DNA from 3 places in the Streptomyces sp. DG2A-72 genome. Region 3 is predicted to be linked to each of the others. Evidence: riboswitches for the same ligand, from Rfam matches in the RefSeq annotation. Region 3 holds a riboswitch; each other region holds the start of a gene.
What was found. A riboswitch is a leader RNA that binds a small molecule or an ion and turns the genes downstream of it on or off. The one in region 3 is predicted to bind thiamine pyrophosphate.
Positions count from the first base shown of each region.

Region 1 (4,617 bases), 2.4 Mb from region 3:
CGCGAGTCCGTACAGGCAGAGGTCATGATGAGCTTTCTCGTGTCCGAGGAGCTCTCCTTCCGTATCCCGGTGGAGTTGCGCTACGAGACCGATGATCCCTATGCCGTGCGGCTGACGTTCCATCTGCCCGGTGACGCCCCCGTGACCTGGGCGTTCGGGCGGGAGCTGTTGATCGACGGGGTGGGCCGGCCGTGCGGAGAGGGGGACGTTCGTGTCTCGCCCGCCGAACACGACACGCTCGGCGACGTCCTGATCCGGCTTCAGGTCGGGGGCGACCAGGCCGTGTTCCGTTCCTCGGCGGCACCGCTCGTGGCCTTTCTCGACCGCACCGACAAGCTGGTGCCGCTGGGCCAGGAGGGCGCCCTCGCCGACTTCGACGCCCACCTCGACGAGGCGCTGGACCGCATCCTGGCGGAGGAGCAGAGCGCGGGGTGAAGGGTGCGGGGGGAGCGATTATGCACCGGTTCGCCGGGGTTGTACGGCCGTGCAGGAACGCTTTTGCGAGGCGGGTCGGGGCGAGCGATTGCGGGCTCAGTAGTCGCCGGTGGTGACCGGCTCCCGGTGGCCGCTCCCCTCACCGCTTGCGGCGCCGCCCCCTCCCGCCTCGTGTCGGAGCCGCGACAGTCGCCCCGGACGGAGCGGCCTGCTCTCCTCCCTGGCGGTCGGCCGAGACCATCAGCGCCGCGAGTGCGGTGGTGACCGGCACCGACGCGACCAGGCCGATCGAGCCCACCAGCGTGCGCACGATCTCCTCCGCGACCAACTCGCTGTTGGCGACGGTGCCGACGCTGCTCTGCGCGATCGAGAAGAGCAGCAGCAGCGGCAGCGCGGCGCCCGCATAGGCGAGGACGAGCGTGTTGACGACCGATGCGATGTGGTCGCGGCCGATGCGGATGCCCGCGCGGTACAGCCCGCGCCAGCCCATCGTCGGGTTGGCCTCGTGCAGCTCCCAGACCGCAGACGTCTGCGTGACCGTCACGTCGTCGAGCACACCGAGCGAGCCGATGATGATGCCGGCGAGCAGCAGACCACTCATGTCGATCGACGGATAGAGGCCGTGGATCAGACCGGTGTTGTCATCCGTGTTGCCGGTGAGCGCGGCCCAGTCGATGAACAGTGAGCCCAGGATGCCGATCAGCAACAGCGAGATGAGTGTGCCGAGCACCGCCACCGAGGTTCTCGCGGACAGGCCGTGGCACAGGTACAGGGCGACCAGCATGATGGCGCTCGCCCCGATCACCGCCACGACCAGCGGGTTCGAGCCCTGCAGGATGGCGGGCAGGATGAAGAAGTTCAGCACCAGGAAGCTGATGGCCAGCGCGACCAGTGCCATGACACCCCGCAACCGTCCGACGACCACGACGGCGAGGGCGAAGATCCCGGCGAGCAGCATCATCGGAAGACGACGGTTCACATCGGTGACCGAGTACTGCAAGTCCTTGGGCGCGGAGGGCTCGTAGGCGACGACGACCTTCTGGCCCTCATGCAGCTGCCGCGACTGGTCCGGCTGCACGATCTCGGTGAACGTACGGCCCTCGTCCTTGCCCGTGTCGACCCGGATCGTCGCCTTCTTGCAGGTGCCGTTCGCCTGCTGTTGCGCCGAGGAACCCTCCGCGGTGGAGGTGTCACCGGTGGGGGTCTCACCCGAGGCGTTGACGTCCTTGCAACTGACCTCGACCACCTTGGTGACCGTGGCTTGTTGGGTCTGCCGGTCGAAGCCGACCCCGGTGCGCTCGTGCGGCGGCGCTCCGCCGGGCCACAGCACTGCGAGCCCTACGATCACGGCCGCGGCGAACGGGATGAGAATCGCCGCGATGATCTTGCGCAGGTGCTGCGAGACGGGCGCCGCCGGACCGTGACTGTGTGAGTGGCCATGCCCGCCACCGCCACCGCCGCCGCCCCCGGGCCCGTGTCCGCTCCCGCCGCCGTGATCGTGGCCGCCACCGGCACCCGAACTCTGGTCGGGTCCGGCGTCGGAGGCGGGCCCGTGCTCATGCCAGTCGCCGGATCTGGTTCCGGCTCCAGTCTCGCGACCGCCGCCGGAAACAGGCCCGTTTCCACGGCTGTTGCCGTTCGCGGGGCCGCTTCCGGAGCCGGGGCCGCGGGGCGGCTCGGGCGGTGGGTACGGGGACTGTTGTGTCGTGGTCACCGCCCGATCATCGCAAGAACGACCGGGGCCCACTGTTCAGCGCGCCCGAATTGACGCTAGCGTGTAGGCACCTTTGTACACGCGGGAGCTCGGAGCACCGGGCTGAGAGGGCGCTGACCTCCGTCTTCGCAATGTTTCACGTGGAACGTCATCGGAATCGAGTGATGTTCCCCATGAAAAGCCGGCAGACGGAAACCGCTGCGTCGACCGCTGAACCTGTTACCGGGTAATGCCGGCGTAGGGAGTAGGTCTCATGACCATCAAGGACACACGCACGCCCGCCTCCACGCAGAACGCGACGGACGTTCCGTCGCCGACTCCAACCAGCGGGGAGGCCGCCAAGTCCATCGGCTGGCACAAGGCGTACATCGAGGGCTCACGCTCTGATCTGCGCGTGCCGGTCCGCCAGGTGCATCTCACCAACGGGCAGTCGGTCACGCTGTACGACACTTCCGGCCCGTACACCGATCCGCTCGTCGACACCGACGTCCGCCGGGGGCTGGTCCCGCTGCGAGAGAACTGGATCATCGCCCGCGGCGACACCGAGGAGTACGCGGGCCGTCCCGTCCGTCCCGAGGACGACGGCGTCAAGCACACCTCGCCGCGCGGCGGCCTGCGCAATCTCGACGCGGTCTTCCCCGGACGGCCACGTCAGCCGCGCCGCAGCCGCGACGACAAGGCCGTCACCCAGCTCGCCTACGCGCGCCGGGGCGAGATCACGCCCGAGATGGAGTTCGTGGCCGTCCGGGAGGATGTTTCGCCCGAGGTGGTCCGTGAGGAGATCGCGGCGGGCCGGGCCGTGCTGCCCGCGAACGTCAACCACCCGGAGATCGAGCCGATGATCATCGGCAAGCGATTCCTGGTGAAGGTCAACGCCAACATCGGCAACTCCGCGGTGACGTCCTCCATCGAGGAGGAGGTCGAGAAGATGACCTGGGCGACCCGATGGGGCGCCGACACGGTCATGGACCTGTCCACCGGCCGCAATATCCACACGACCCGTGAGTGGGTGCTGCGCAACTCCCCCGTCCCCATCGGCACGGTCCCCCTCTACCAGGCCCTGGAGAAGGTCGACGGCCGTGCCGAGGAGCTGACCTGGGAGATCTACAAGGACACGGTCATCGAACAGGCCGAACAGGGCGTGGACTACATGACCGTCCACGCGGGCGTCCGCCTGCCTTTCGTACCGCTCACCGCCAACCGCAAGACCGGCATCGTCTCGCGCGGTGGCTCGATCATGGCGGCGTGGTGCCTGGCGCACCACAAGGAATCGTTCCTCTATGAGAACTTCGAGGAACTCTGCGAGATCCTCGCCGCGTTCGACGTCACGTACTCGCTCGGCGACGGACTGCGGCCCGGCTCGATCGCGGACGCCAACGACGAGGCGCAGTTCGCGGAACTCCGAACTCTCGGGGAACTCAACCAGATCGCGAAGCGTTTCAACGTACAGACCATGATCGAGGGCCCGGGACATGTCCCGATGCACAAGATCAAGGAGAACATCGACCTTCAGCAGGAGATCTGTGATGAAGCTCCGTTCTATACGCTCGGCCCGCTGACGACGGACGTCGCGCCGGCGTACGACCACATCACTTCCGGCATTGGTGCCGCGATGATCGCCTGGTGGGGCACGGCCATGCTCTGCTATGTCACGCCCAAGGAGCACTTGGGCCTGCCCAATCGTGACGACGTCAAGACCGGCGTCATCACCTACAAGATCGCCGCCCACGCAGCCGACCTCGCCAAGGGGCACCCCGGTGCACAGGAGTGGGACGACGCGCTGTCCGACGCACGCTTCGAGTTCCGGTGGGAGGACCAGTTCAACCTCGCCCTCGACCCGGACACGGCCCGGGAGTTCCACGACGAGACCTTGCCGGCCGAGCCGGCCAAGACCGCTCACTTCTGCTCGATGTGCGGGCCGAAGTTCTGCTCGATGAAGATCTCACAGGACATCCGCCGTGAGCACGGCAGCACCAAGTCGGAGATCGAGGAGGGTATGGCCCAGAAGTCGAAGGAGTTCGCTGACGCGGGCAACCGTGTGTATCTGCCGATCGCGAACTGACGTCGGCGTCCGGAACAGGCCGTCCGTAGCCCCGTGTTCGGCTTGCGCTCCCCTCCGTGGGGGCGCAAGCCGAGGGGCGTCATGCCGGAGCGGGCTACTCCGGCTGGTGCTCCGGGCCTCCGAAGTCCGGGCTGGTGTAGTCCGGGCTGCTGAAGCTCGGGCGGTGGCCCGGGGCGGGGCCGTCGTCGGGGCTGCTGAAGCCCGGGCGGTTGTAGCCGAGGTGCGGGATGCGGCTGGTGGTCGCCTGTGGTGCCGTACGGTGCAGTGCCGCGGCGGCGCCGGGTTCGGCCAGTGCGTCTCGCAGGAACGGCAGGATGCCGCGTTCCAGCAGGGCCTCGCGCCAGGCTTCCCTGGCCCTGGCCACCTCCCCGCTCAGCTTGCCGTAAGGGCCGGTGTCGAGCGAGGG
Region 1 covers NZ_JASTLC010000001.1:5,037,739-5,042,355, reverse strand. The annotation lists gene QQY66_RS24000 (SsgA family sporulation/cell division regulator) at 1-435, shown strand, start outside; gene QQY66_RS23995 (YibE/F family protein) at 575-2,149, opposite strand; TPP riboswitch at 2,221-2,410, shown strand; gene thiC (phosphomethylpyrimidine synthase ThiC) at 2,403-4,211, shown strand; gene QQY66_RS23985 (hypothetical protein) at 4,306-4,617, opposite strand, start outside.
Region 1: linked by a shared signal. The riboswitch ahead of thiC (phosphomethylpyrimidine synthase ThiC) and the one ahead of thiO (glycine oxidase ThiO) in region 3 are both predicted to bind thiamine pyrophosphate.

Region 2 (4,617 bases), 5.0 Mb from region 3:
GAACCCGAAACCGACCGTCACCGCCGACACCCCGAGCGGCAGCATCAGCAGCGCGTCGAACCCGCGCACGAACCGGCCCGCGTCCCGCCGGGTGAGCGCGGCGGCGGCAAGACCGCCGATCACCACGGCGATGACGGTGGCGACGACGGCGTACTGCAGCGAATTGCCGATCGCCTCGATCGGCGCCACCAGGAAGACGCCCCCGTCGGACGACATCAGCGCCCGGTAGTACCCGAAGTCCGGCGCGTCGAACGACCGTTGCACCAGCACGGCCAACGGCAGCAGCAGGAGTACGACGACGGAGGCGAGGACGCCCGCCAGCAGCCCCCACTGGCCCGCCCCGCGCGGTCGCCGGGCCGTCACCGACGCGTCCACAAGCCGCAGGGCGCTCTCCCGCCGCCGTACGGTCCAGGCGTGCAGCGCGAGGATCGCACCGACCGCGACGAACTGGATGATCGTCAGCACCGCGGCTGTGGACAGATCGAAGATCTCCGAGGTCTGCCGGTAGATCTCGACCTCCAGCGTCGAGAAGCCCGGTCCACCGAGGATCTGCACCACACCGAAGGAGGTGAAGGTGAACAGGAACACCATCAGCGCGGCGGCGGCCACGGCCGGCGCCAGGGCCGGGAGGGTGACCTGACGCCAGGCCTTGAGCGGCGACGCCCCGAGCATCCGCGCGGCCTCTTCCTGCCGCGGGTCGAGCTGCCCCCAGAGCCCGCCGACCGTCCGTACGACGACCGCGTAGTTGAAGAAGACATGCGCCAGCAGGATCGCCCATACGGTCGTGTCCAGCCGTACGCCCCACAGCTCGTCCAGCAGCCCGCCACGGCCCACGAGTGCCAGGAACGCCGTACCGACGACGACCGTCGGCAACACGAAGGGGACGGTGACGATCGCCCGCAGGACGTGCTTGCCCGGGAAGTCGAAACGGGCGAAGACGTAGGCGCCGGGCAGCGCCACGAGCAGGGTGAGCGCGGTGGAGGCGAGGGCCTGCCAGGTCGTGAACCACAGGACATGACGGATGTCCGACTGCGCCACCACGTCCCAGATCCGGGCGAGTTGCCAGGCTCCGTCGACATGGAGCCCGCGCGCGAGGATCGCGGCGACGGGGTAGGCGAAGAAGACCGCGAAGAACGCGACGGGCACGGCCATGAGCCCGAGCCGCACCGCCGTGCCGCCCGTGCGTCCCTTGCGGCGGGCTGCTTCAGCTACGTCAGCCGCTTCAGCTACTTCAGTACGAGCGAAGTCCATGACTTGACCCAGTCGTCACGGTTGTCGGCGATCTTCGCCGGGTCCATGGTCTCGGGGTCCTCGGCCTGCGGACCGTACTTCGTGAACTCCTCGGGCACCTGGGCGCCTTCACGCACCGGGTAGACGAACATGTTCAGCGGCATGTCGTCCTGGAACGTCTTGGTGAGCATGAAGTCGAGGAGCGCCTTGCCGCCCTCGGTGTTCCCCGCGTTGCTCAGCAGCCCCGCGTACTCGACCTGCCGGAAGCACGTACCGGTCGCGACGGCGGTCGGCGCGGTGGCCGGCTTCGGGTCGGCGTAGATGACCTCGGCGGGCGGCGAGGAGGCGTACGAGACGACGAGCGGCCGGTCGGCCTTGGCCTTCTTGCCGCCGGCGGAACCGGAGAACTCCTCGTTGTACGCCTGCTCCCAGCCGTCGACGACCTTGACGCCGTTGGCCTTCAGCTTCTTCCAGTAGTCCTGCCAGCCGTCGTCGCCGTACTGGGCGGCGGTGCCGAGGACGAAGCCCAGTCCCGGTGAGGAGGTGGACGCGTTCTCGGTGACGAGGAGGTTCTTGTACTGGGGCTTGATCAGGTCGTCGAAGGAGGTGGGCGGGGTCAGCTTGTGCTTGCTGAAGTACGCCTTGTCGTAGTTGACGCAGATGTCGCCGGTGTCGATCGGCGTGACGCGGTGCTTGTCCTGGTCGACCCGGTACTCGGGGAGGATCAGGTCGGAGCCCTTCGGCTCGTACGACTGGAAGAGGTCGTTGTCGAGAGCCCGCGAGAGCAGGGTGTTGTCGACGCCGAAGAAGACGTCGCCCTGCGGGTTGTCCTTGGTCAGGATCGCCTTGTCGACGGCCTGCCCGGCGTCGCCGTCCTCCAGGACCTTGACCTTGAACCCGGACTTCTTCTCAAACTCGGCGATGACGCTCTTGGAGACGGCCCAGGAGTCGTGGCTGACGAGCGTGACGGTCTTGGAGTCACCGCCGGCGGAGTCGGACGACGATCCGCACGCGGACAGCGTGACGAGGCCCAGCCCGACGGCCACGGCTATGTACTTGTTCGTGGTTCTCATGAGTGAAGACCGAACTTCCTACCCAGAATGACCTGGGCGAGGTTCAGAGGGTCTGCGGCCGGCCGGAACTATGGCTGCCGCACTCTCAGCGCTGTGGCGCTCCCCTGTCGGAAAATGAATCGGATATGAAGTTGTACCGACGTCGATGAACTGACGTCGATCAGACTACCTCTCGGTGGCCGCGAGCTGACCACACGCCCCGTCGATCTCCTGACCACGGGTGTCCCGGACCGTCACCGGCACACCGTGCGCGGCGATGGCTTCGACGAAGGCCTTCTCGTCCTCCGGACGGGAGGCCGTCCACTTCGAGCCCGGCGTCGGGTTCAGCGGGATCAGATTCACATGCACCGGCTTGCCCTTGAGCAGCCGTCCGAGCCGGTCACCGCGCCAGGCCTGGTCGTTGATGTCCCGGATCAGCGCGTACTCGATGGACAGCCGGCGCCCGGACCGGGCCGCGTACTCCCATCCGGCCTCGAGCACCTCGCGGACCTTCCACCGGGTGTTGACCGGTACGAGGGTGTCGCGCAGCTCGTCGTCCGGCGCGTGCAGCGAGATCGCGAGCCGGCACTTGAAGCCCTCGTCGGCGAACCGGTGGATGGCCGGGACGAGCCCGACGGTCGAGACGGTGATACCGCGCTGCGACAGCCCGAGCCCGTCCGGCTCGGGGTCGGTGAGCGCCCGGATCGCCCCGACGACACGCTTGTAGTTGGCGAGCGGCTCGCCCATGCCCATGAAGACGATGTTGGACAGCCGGGCCGGACCCCCGGGGCTGTTCCCTTTCCCGGGGGACGACCCCCCAGACCCCCCGAATTCGCCGTCCCTGAGCGCCCGCATCCCGTCCACGATCTGGTGCACGATCTCGGCGGTGGACAGATTCCGGTCGAGGCCTGCCTGCCCGGTGGCGCAGAACGGGCAGTTCATGCCACAGCCCGCCTGCGAGCTGATGCACATGGTCACCCGGTCCGGATACCGCATGAGCACCGACTCGACCAGCGTCCCGTCGAACAGCCGCCACAGCGTCTTGCGCGTGGTGTCCTGGTCCGTCGACAGATGCCGTACGACCGTCATCAGCTCCGGAAGCAGCGCCTCCTGCAGCTTGCCGCGTGCCGCGGCCGGGATGTCGGTCCACTGCGCCGGGTCGTGCGCGTACCGCGCGAAGTAGTGCTGCGAGAGCTGCTTGGCGCGAAACGGTTTCTCCCCGATCGCGGCAACAGCCTCCCTGCGCTCGGCAGGCGACAGATCGGCGAGATGCCGCGGCGGCTTCTGGGCTCCGCGGGGGGCGACGAAAGTGAGTTCTCCGGGCTTGGGCATGGTTTCTCAAGTGTCGCAGATCGTTTACGTGCCCCCGGACGGGCTATGGGGTGGGGTTTTCCAGCCGATCCTTGAGGTGCTGCTCGTTGCGGGGGAGCTCCTTGCGGACCTGCGGGCGGACCACGAGGGGCACGAGGACCTTGCCGATGCCGTGCCCTTCGACGTCGACCTCCAAGGTCACGCGGGAGCGGCGCCCCTCGTCGAGCGGGTCTATCTCACCGTGGACATGGCCCCTGACGGGCCCGTCGATACCCTGCAGACCCCAGATGCGCGGCGGCTCGTACTCGGTGACCTCCATGGTCATCGGAATGTCGCGGCGGCCGATGTGCCGGGTGACCCTCAGATGGGAACCGAGACCCAGCGGGCCCTCCTCGAGTTGCTCCGCCGCGACTGCGCTCTCCTGCCATTCCGGCAGGTGGGACGGGTCGCTGAGGTACGCGTAGACCTCTTCGGGACTGCGGTCGACGACGATCGTTTCTCGGAAGCCTGACATGGTGCCCCCTTTCAGGGCGGCCCCTTCGAGGGTTCCGGAGTGACCCTCTTCGAGGGCTTACAACCGAATCGTCCCACCGCACGGACCGGCACGCCAAGGAGAAGGCCGAGGGCAGGAACAAGAAGGCCGGAGCCCTCGCCCCTGTGCCGGGACGAGGGCTCCGCGAAACTCCTGTGCCGTCAGGCGGATCCGACGAACAGCACCATCAGCAGCCACACCACCGGAGCCGTCGGCAGCAGCGAGTCCAGCCGGTCCATGATGCCGCCGTGGCCGGGCAGCAGCGTGCCCATGTCCTTGATGCCCAGGTCCCGCTTGATCATGGACTCGCCGAGGTCGCCGAGCGTGGCGCTGGCCGCGACGGCGAGGCCTAGCAGCAGGCCCTGCCACCAGGTGCCGTCGTCGATCAGGAACTCCAAGCACAGTGCGCCCGCCGCCATGGCGAAGGTGACCGCGCCGAGCAGGCCCTCGCGGGTCTTGCCGGGGCTGATGCGCGGAGCGAGCTTGTGCCTG
Region 2 covers NZ_JASTLC010000001.1:7,630,596-7,635,212, reverse strand. The annotation lists gene QQY66_RS36465 (iron ABC transporter permease) at 1-1,152, opposite strand, end outside; gene QQY66_RS36460 (thiamine ABC transporter substrate binding subunit) at 1,227-2,303, opposite strand; TPP riboswitch at 2,301-2,419, opposite strand; gene rlmN (23S rRNA (adenine(2503)-C(2))-methyltransferase RlmN) at 2,469-3,614, opposite strand; gene QQY66_RS36450 (SRPBCC family protein) at 3,658-4,107, opposite strand; gene QQY66_RS36445 (phosphatidate cytidylyltransferase) at 4,287-4,617, opposite strand, start outside.
Region 2: linked by a shared signal. The riboswitch ahead of QQY66_RS36460 (thiamine ABC transporter substrate binding subunit) and the one ahead of thiO (glycine oxidase ThiO) in region 3 are both predicted to bind thiamine pyrophosphate.

Region 3 (4,617 bases):
GAGCCACCGCTGACACAACCGCCGTTTCGGTCGTGATAGGGGCTCTACTGCAGCCGAGCTGTGACGCACGTCGCACGTATGTGATCAGAAGGCAGGGCGCTCGGGGTCCAGCCGTGCCATGCCCTCCGCCGGAGAGGACGCCTCCGCGAAGTGACGTCGCGGAATCCGCCCGGCCCGATGAGCCAGCCGCCCCGCCTCCACCCCGCTCTTCATGGCGGCAGCCATCAGCGCCGGCTCCTGCGCCCGCGTCACCGCCGAGGCGAGCATCACACCGGCGCACCCCAGCTCCATCGCCAGCGCCGCGTCCGACGCCGTACCGGCTCCCGCGTCCAGAATCACCGGCACGCGCGCGTGCTCCACGATCAGCTGGAAGTTGTGCGGGTTGCGGATGCCGAGTCCGGAGCCGATGGGCGAGCCGAGCGGCATGATCGCGGCGCAGCCGACGTCCTCCAGCTTCCGTGCCAGCACCGGGTCGTCGTTGGTGTACGGCAGCACCGTGAACCCGTCGTCCACCAGCGTCTCGGCTGCCTCCAGCAGCTCGATCGGGTCCGGCAGCAGGGTGCGCTCGTCGGCGATGACCTCCAGCTTGACCAGGTCGGTGCCGAGCGCCTCCCGCGCCAGCCGGGCGGTGAGAACGGCTTCCCCGGCGGTGAAACAGCCCGCCGTGTTCGGCAGCACCCGGATGCCGAGCCGCTCCAGCACCGACAGCACCGAGCCGTGCACATCGGGGTTCACCCGCCGCATGGCGACCGTCGTCAGCTCGGTGCCGGAGGCGACGAGCGCCCGCTCCAGCACCTCCAGGCTGGGCGCACCGCCCGTACCCATGATGAGACGGGACGAGAAGGCCGTACCGCCGATGACAAAGGGGTCGTCAGCCATGGTCAGCCTCCTTGGACGGCCGTGAGGACTTCGACGCGGTCTCCCTCGGAGAGGGACGTGGCGGACCACTCCGCGCGCGGGACGACGGTTTCGTTCAGGGCGGCGGCCACTCCGGAGGGCGCCGCGGTGAGGGACTTCACGAGGGTGTCGAGGGCGGTGCCGTCGGTGACCTCCCGACGCTCACCGTTGATCCAGACGATCATGCGGGCAGCTCCGTGAGTGCGCCGAAGCGCTTCGGGGTGAAGGGGCGGGCCTCGTCCGGGAGTTCACCGGTGGCCAGCGCGTGGGCCATGGCGTCGCCGGTGACCGGTGTGAGCAGCACGCCGTTGCGGTAGTGGCCGGTGGCCAGCAGGAGTCCGGGAAGGGCCGTCGGACCGAGCAGTGGCGCGTTGTCGGGGGAGCCGGGGCGCAGTCCGGCCCGGGTCTCCGTCAGCGGCAGCTCGGTGAGGCCGGGGACCAGCTCGTGCGCGTCGCGCAGCAGCTCGTAGACGCCGCCCGCCGTCACTGTCGTGTCCCAGCCCAGCTCCTCGCTGGTCGCGCCGATGACCAGCTCGCCGTTCTCGCGCGGCACCAGGTAGACATGGCTGCCGCGGACCACGGCGCGCACGGTCCGGCTCAGGAACGGCGCGAACCGCTCCGGCACGGTCAGCCGCACCACCTGCCCCTTCACGGGCCGTACGGGCGGCAGTACGTCCTCCGGAACGCCCGCGAGCTGTCCGCTCAGGCTGCCCGCGGCGAGGACGACCTGCCCCGCGCCCACGGTCTTGCCGTCGCGCGTGACGACACCGGCCGCGCGCTCCCGTACGACCGACAGCCGCTCGGCCCAGGTCCGGTGGAAGACCACTCCGGCCCGCTCGCACGCGGCCACCAGCGCACCGGCGAGCCGCCGCGGGTCGATCTGATGGTCGCCGTCGACCCGCAGCCCGCCGCGCACACCGGGCGCGAGCATCGGCTCCAGACGCCGGCACTCCCGCCCGGACAGCCACTCGGAGTCCAGCCCCGACGCCCGTTGCAGCGCGTGCAGTTCGCGCAGATGGGCGCGGTCGTCGGCGTCCAGGGCGACGGTGAGCGTGCCGCACTGGCGGTAGCCGAGGTCGTGGCCGGTCAGCTCGGTGAGTTCGGCCGCGAAGTCCGGGTAGCGGCGGGCCGAGGCGAGGTTCAGGCCGAGCAGGGTCTGCTCGCCGTAGTGCAGTTCCGTGACGGCGGCCAGCATCCCGGCCGCCACCTGCGCGGCTCCGCCGCCCGGCTCGGGATCCACGACGGCCGTGGCGAACCCGCGCTGCGCGGCCCGCCACGCCGTCACGAGTCCGATGATTCCGCCCCCGATGACAAGGACGTCTGCGGTGTCGGACGTAGCTTTGTCGAACGTAGCTGTGTCGGACGTATGCGACATGGGCGTCCAGCCCCTCCCTTCGCCGGCATGACCCGGATCAGGTTCGTACGGTCGGAGGCCGCCAGCCTCCCTCTCAGCCCGGTGCGTCCGGGCTCCCGCGAGTGCTCTACGTTGGCCACCCTAGCCCCTGTTTCCGCGCCTTTGTAAGGGAGCCTGTGTCATGCCCCGCTCGCTCGACAGCCTTGTCCTGGCGCCTGTCGCCGACCAAGCCCCAGGTCAGGTGGGTACGCGCACGCGGTTCACGTACCACGAGGAGGACGGGACGATCTGGGCCGAGTACGCGGGCGGGGACGTCGTACGCGGGCGTCTGGTGGGTACCCGTGAGGGCGACCGGCTCGACTTCCGGTACGTGCAGCTCAAGGGCGACGGGACGACGTCCTCGGGGCACTGCGTGTCGACGGTCGTGGAGCTGCCGGACGGGCGGGTGCGGCTGGAGGAGACCTGGGAGTGGGAGTCGCAGCCGGGCAGTGGGACGAGTGTGGTGGAGCAGGTCGACGAGGATTGTGGAGCAGGTCACTGAACCCGGCCGCTGACTGACGAATCGTCAGTGTCTATGGTGATCAGGTGAGCGAGCAGACGCAGCAACGAGGCACGTCACAGCCGCGGCGCGTGGTCGTGGCCGGTGCGGGCATGGCCGGTGTGCAGATGGCCGTCGCCCTGCGGGAACAGGGCTTCACCGGCACCGTGACGCTGATCGGCGCCGAGCCGCACCAGCCGTACGACCGGCCGCCGCTGTCCAAGGCCGTGCTGCTCGGCAAGGCCGAGGGCTCCGCCTTCGACGTGGACTTCGAGGCGCTCGGCATCGAACTGGAGCTGGGGCGCGAGGTGCTGGGTGTGCGCCCCGCCGAGCACGAGCTGGACACCGAAGCCGGGCCCGTCCCGTACGACGTCCTGGTCCTCGCCACCGGTGCGGAACCGATCCGGCTGCCGGGCGCCGAGGGCGTCCCCGGCGTCCATCTGCTGCGCACCCTGGACGACGCCGAGCGGCTGCGGCCGGTGCTCGCCCGGCAGCACGACATCGTGGTCGTCGGTGCGGGCTGGATCGGCGCGGAGTTCGCCACGGCGGCGCGCGAGGCGGGCTGCGCGGTGACCGTCGTGGAGGCCGCCGACCGACCGCTCGCGGGAGCGCTGCCCGCCGAGGTGGCCGCGCCGATGGCCGCCTGGTACGCCGACAGCGGCGCGGTGCTGCGGACGCACGCGCGCGTGGAGCACGTCGAGCCCGGCGCGGTCGTCCTCGACGACGGCTCACGGCTGCCCGCGGACGCCGTCGTGGTCGGCATCGGTGCCCGGCCCGCCACCGCCTGGCTCGCCGGTTCGGGCATCAAGCTGGGCCGGCACGGCGAGGTCGTGGCCGACGACCGGCTGCAGACCTCCGTCCCGGACGTCTACGCGGTCGGCGACTGCGCCTCCTTCCCTTCGGGAAGGTATGGCGAGCGCCTGCTGGTCCACCACTGGGACAACGCCCTCCAGGGGCCGCGCACGGTCGCGGCGAACATCATCGGCGAGGCCCCCGCGGTGTACGACCCGGTCCCGTACTTCTGGTCGGAGCAGTTCGGCCGCTTCGTCCAGTACGCCGGCCATCACGCGTCCGCCGACACGACCCTGTGGCGCGGCGACCCCTCCGGCCCGTCCTGGACGGTGTGCTGGCTCCGCGAGAACCGCCTGGTCGCCCTGCTCGCGGTGGGCCGCCCCAGGGACCTGGCCCAGGGGCGGCGGCTGATCGAGGCGGGCGCGGAGATGAATCCGGTACTGATCTCGGATCCGGCGCGACCGCTCAAGTCGGCGACGGCGTAAGGCGTCCGTGGTGGGGGGGCGACGACTGTCACGGCGTAACGCGTTCGCGCAGGTCGGACGGGTCTGGCTTCCGACTGTCAGTCCGGGATGGCACGCTTGTCCCGTGACCGAGATTGACGCAAAGATCGATGCTCTCGTCCCCGCCTGGCTCACCCTGCCCGACATCGCAGAAATGCTCGATGTCGAGGTGACCCGCGTCCGGCAGCTGGTCAAGGACGGCCAGCTCATCGCCGTACGCCGTGGTGAGAACCGCGCGCTGCACGTCCCCGCCGCCTTCATCGACGGGGCCGAGCAGAAGGTGGTCAAGGGCCTGTCCGGGACCCTGACGCTGCTGCGGGACGACGGCTTCACTGACGAAGAGATGCTCGAGTGGCTCTTCACCCCCGACGAGAGCCTGCCCGGCACCCCCGCGCAGGCCCTGAGCGAAAACCGCGGCACGGAGGTGAAGCGCCGCGCCCAGGCGCTCGCCGTCTGATCACCGCACGCTGACCTGAACACGTCCGGCGTACGGGCCGCGGCCCGCGAAGGCCACGGGCACGGTGCAGTGCGGC
Region 3 covers NZ_JASTLC010000001.1:2,605,860-2,610,476, reverse strand. The annotation lists gene QQY66_RS12495 (thiazole synthase) at 85-879, opposite strand; gene thiS (sulfur carrier protein ThiS) at 882-1,082, opposite strand; gene thiO (glycine oxidase ThiO) at 1,079-2,272, opposite strand; TPP riboswitch at 2,270-2,381, opposite strand; gene QQY66_RS12480 (hypothetical protein) at 2,433-2,792, shown strand; gene QQY66_RS12475 (NAD(P)/FAD-dependent oxidoreductase) at 2,837-4,066, shown strand; gene QQY66_RS12470 (Rv2175c family DNA-binding protein) at 4,170-4,541, shown strand; gene QQY66_RS12465 (hypothetical protein) at 4,542-4,617, opposite strand, start outside.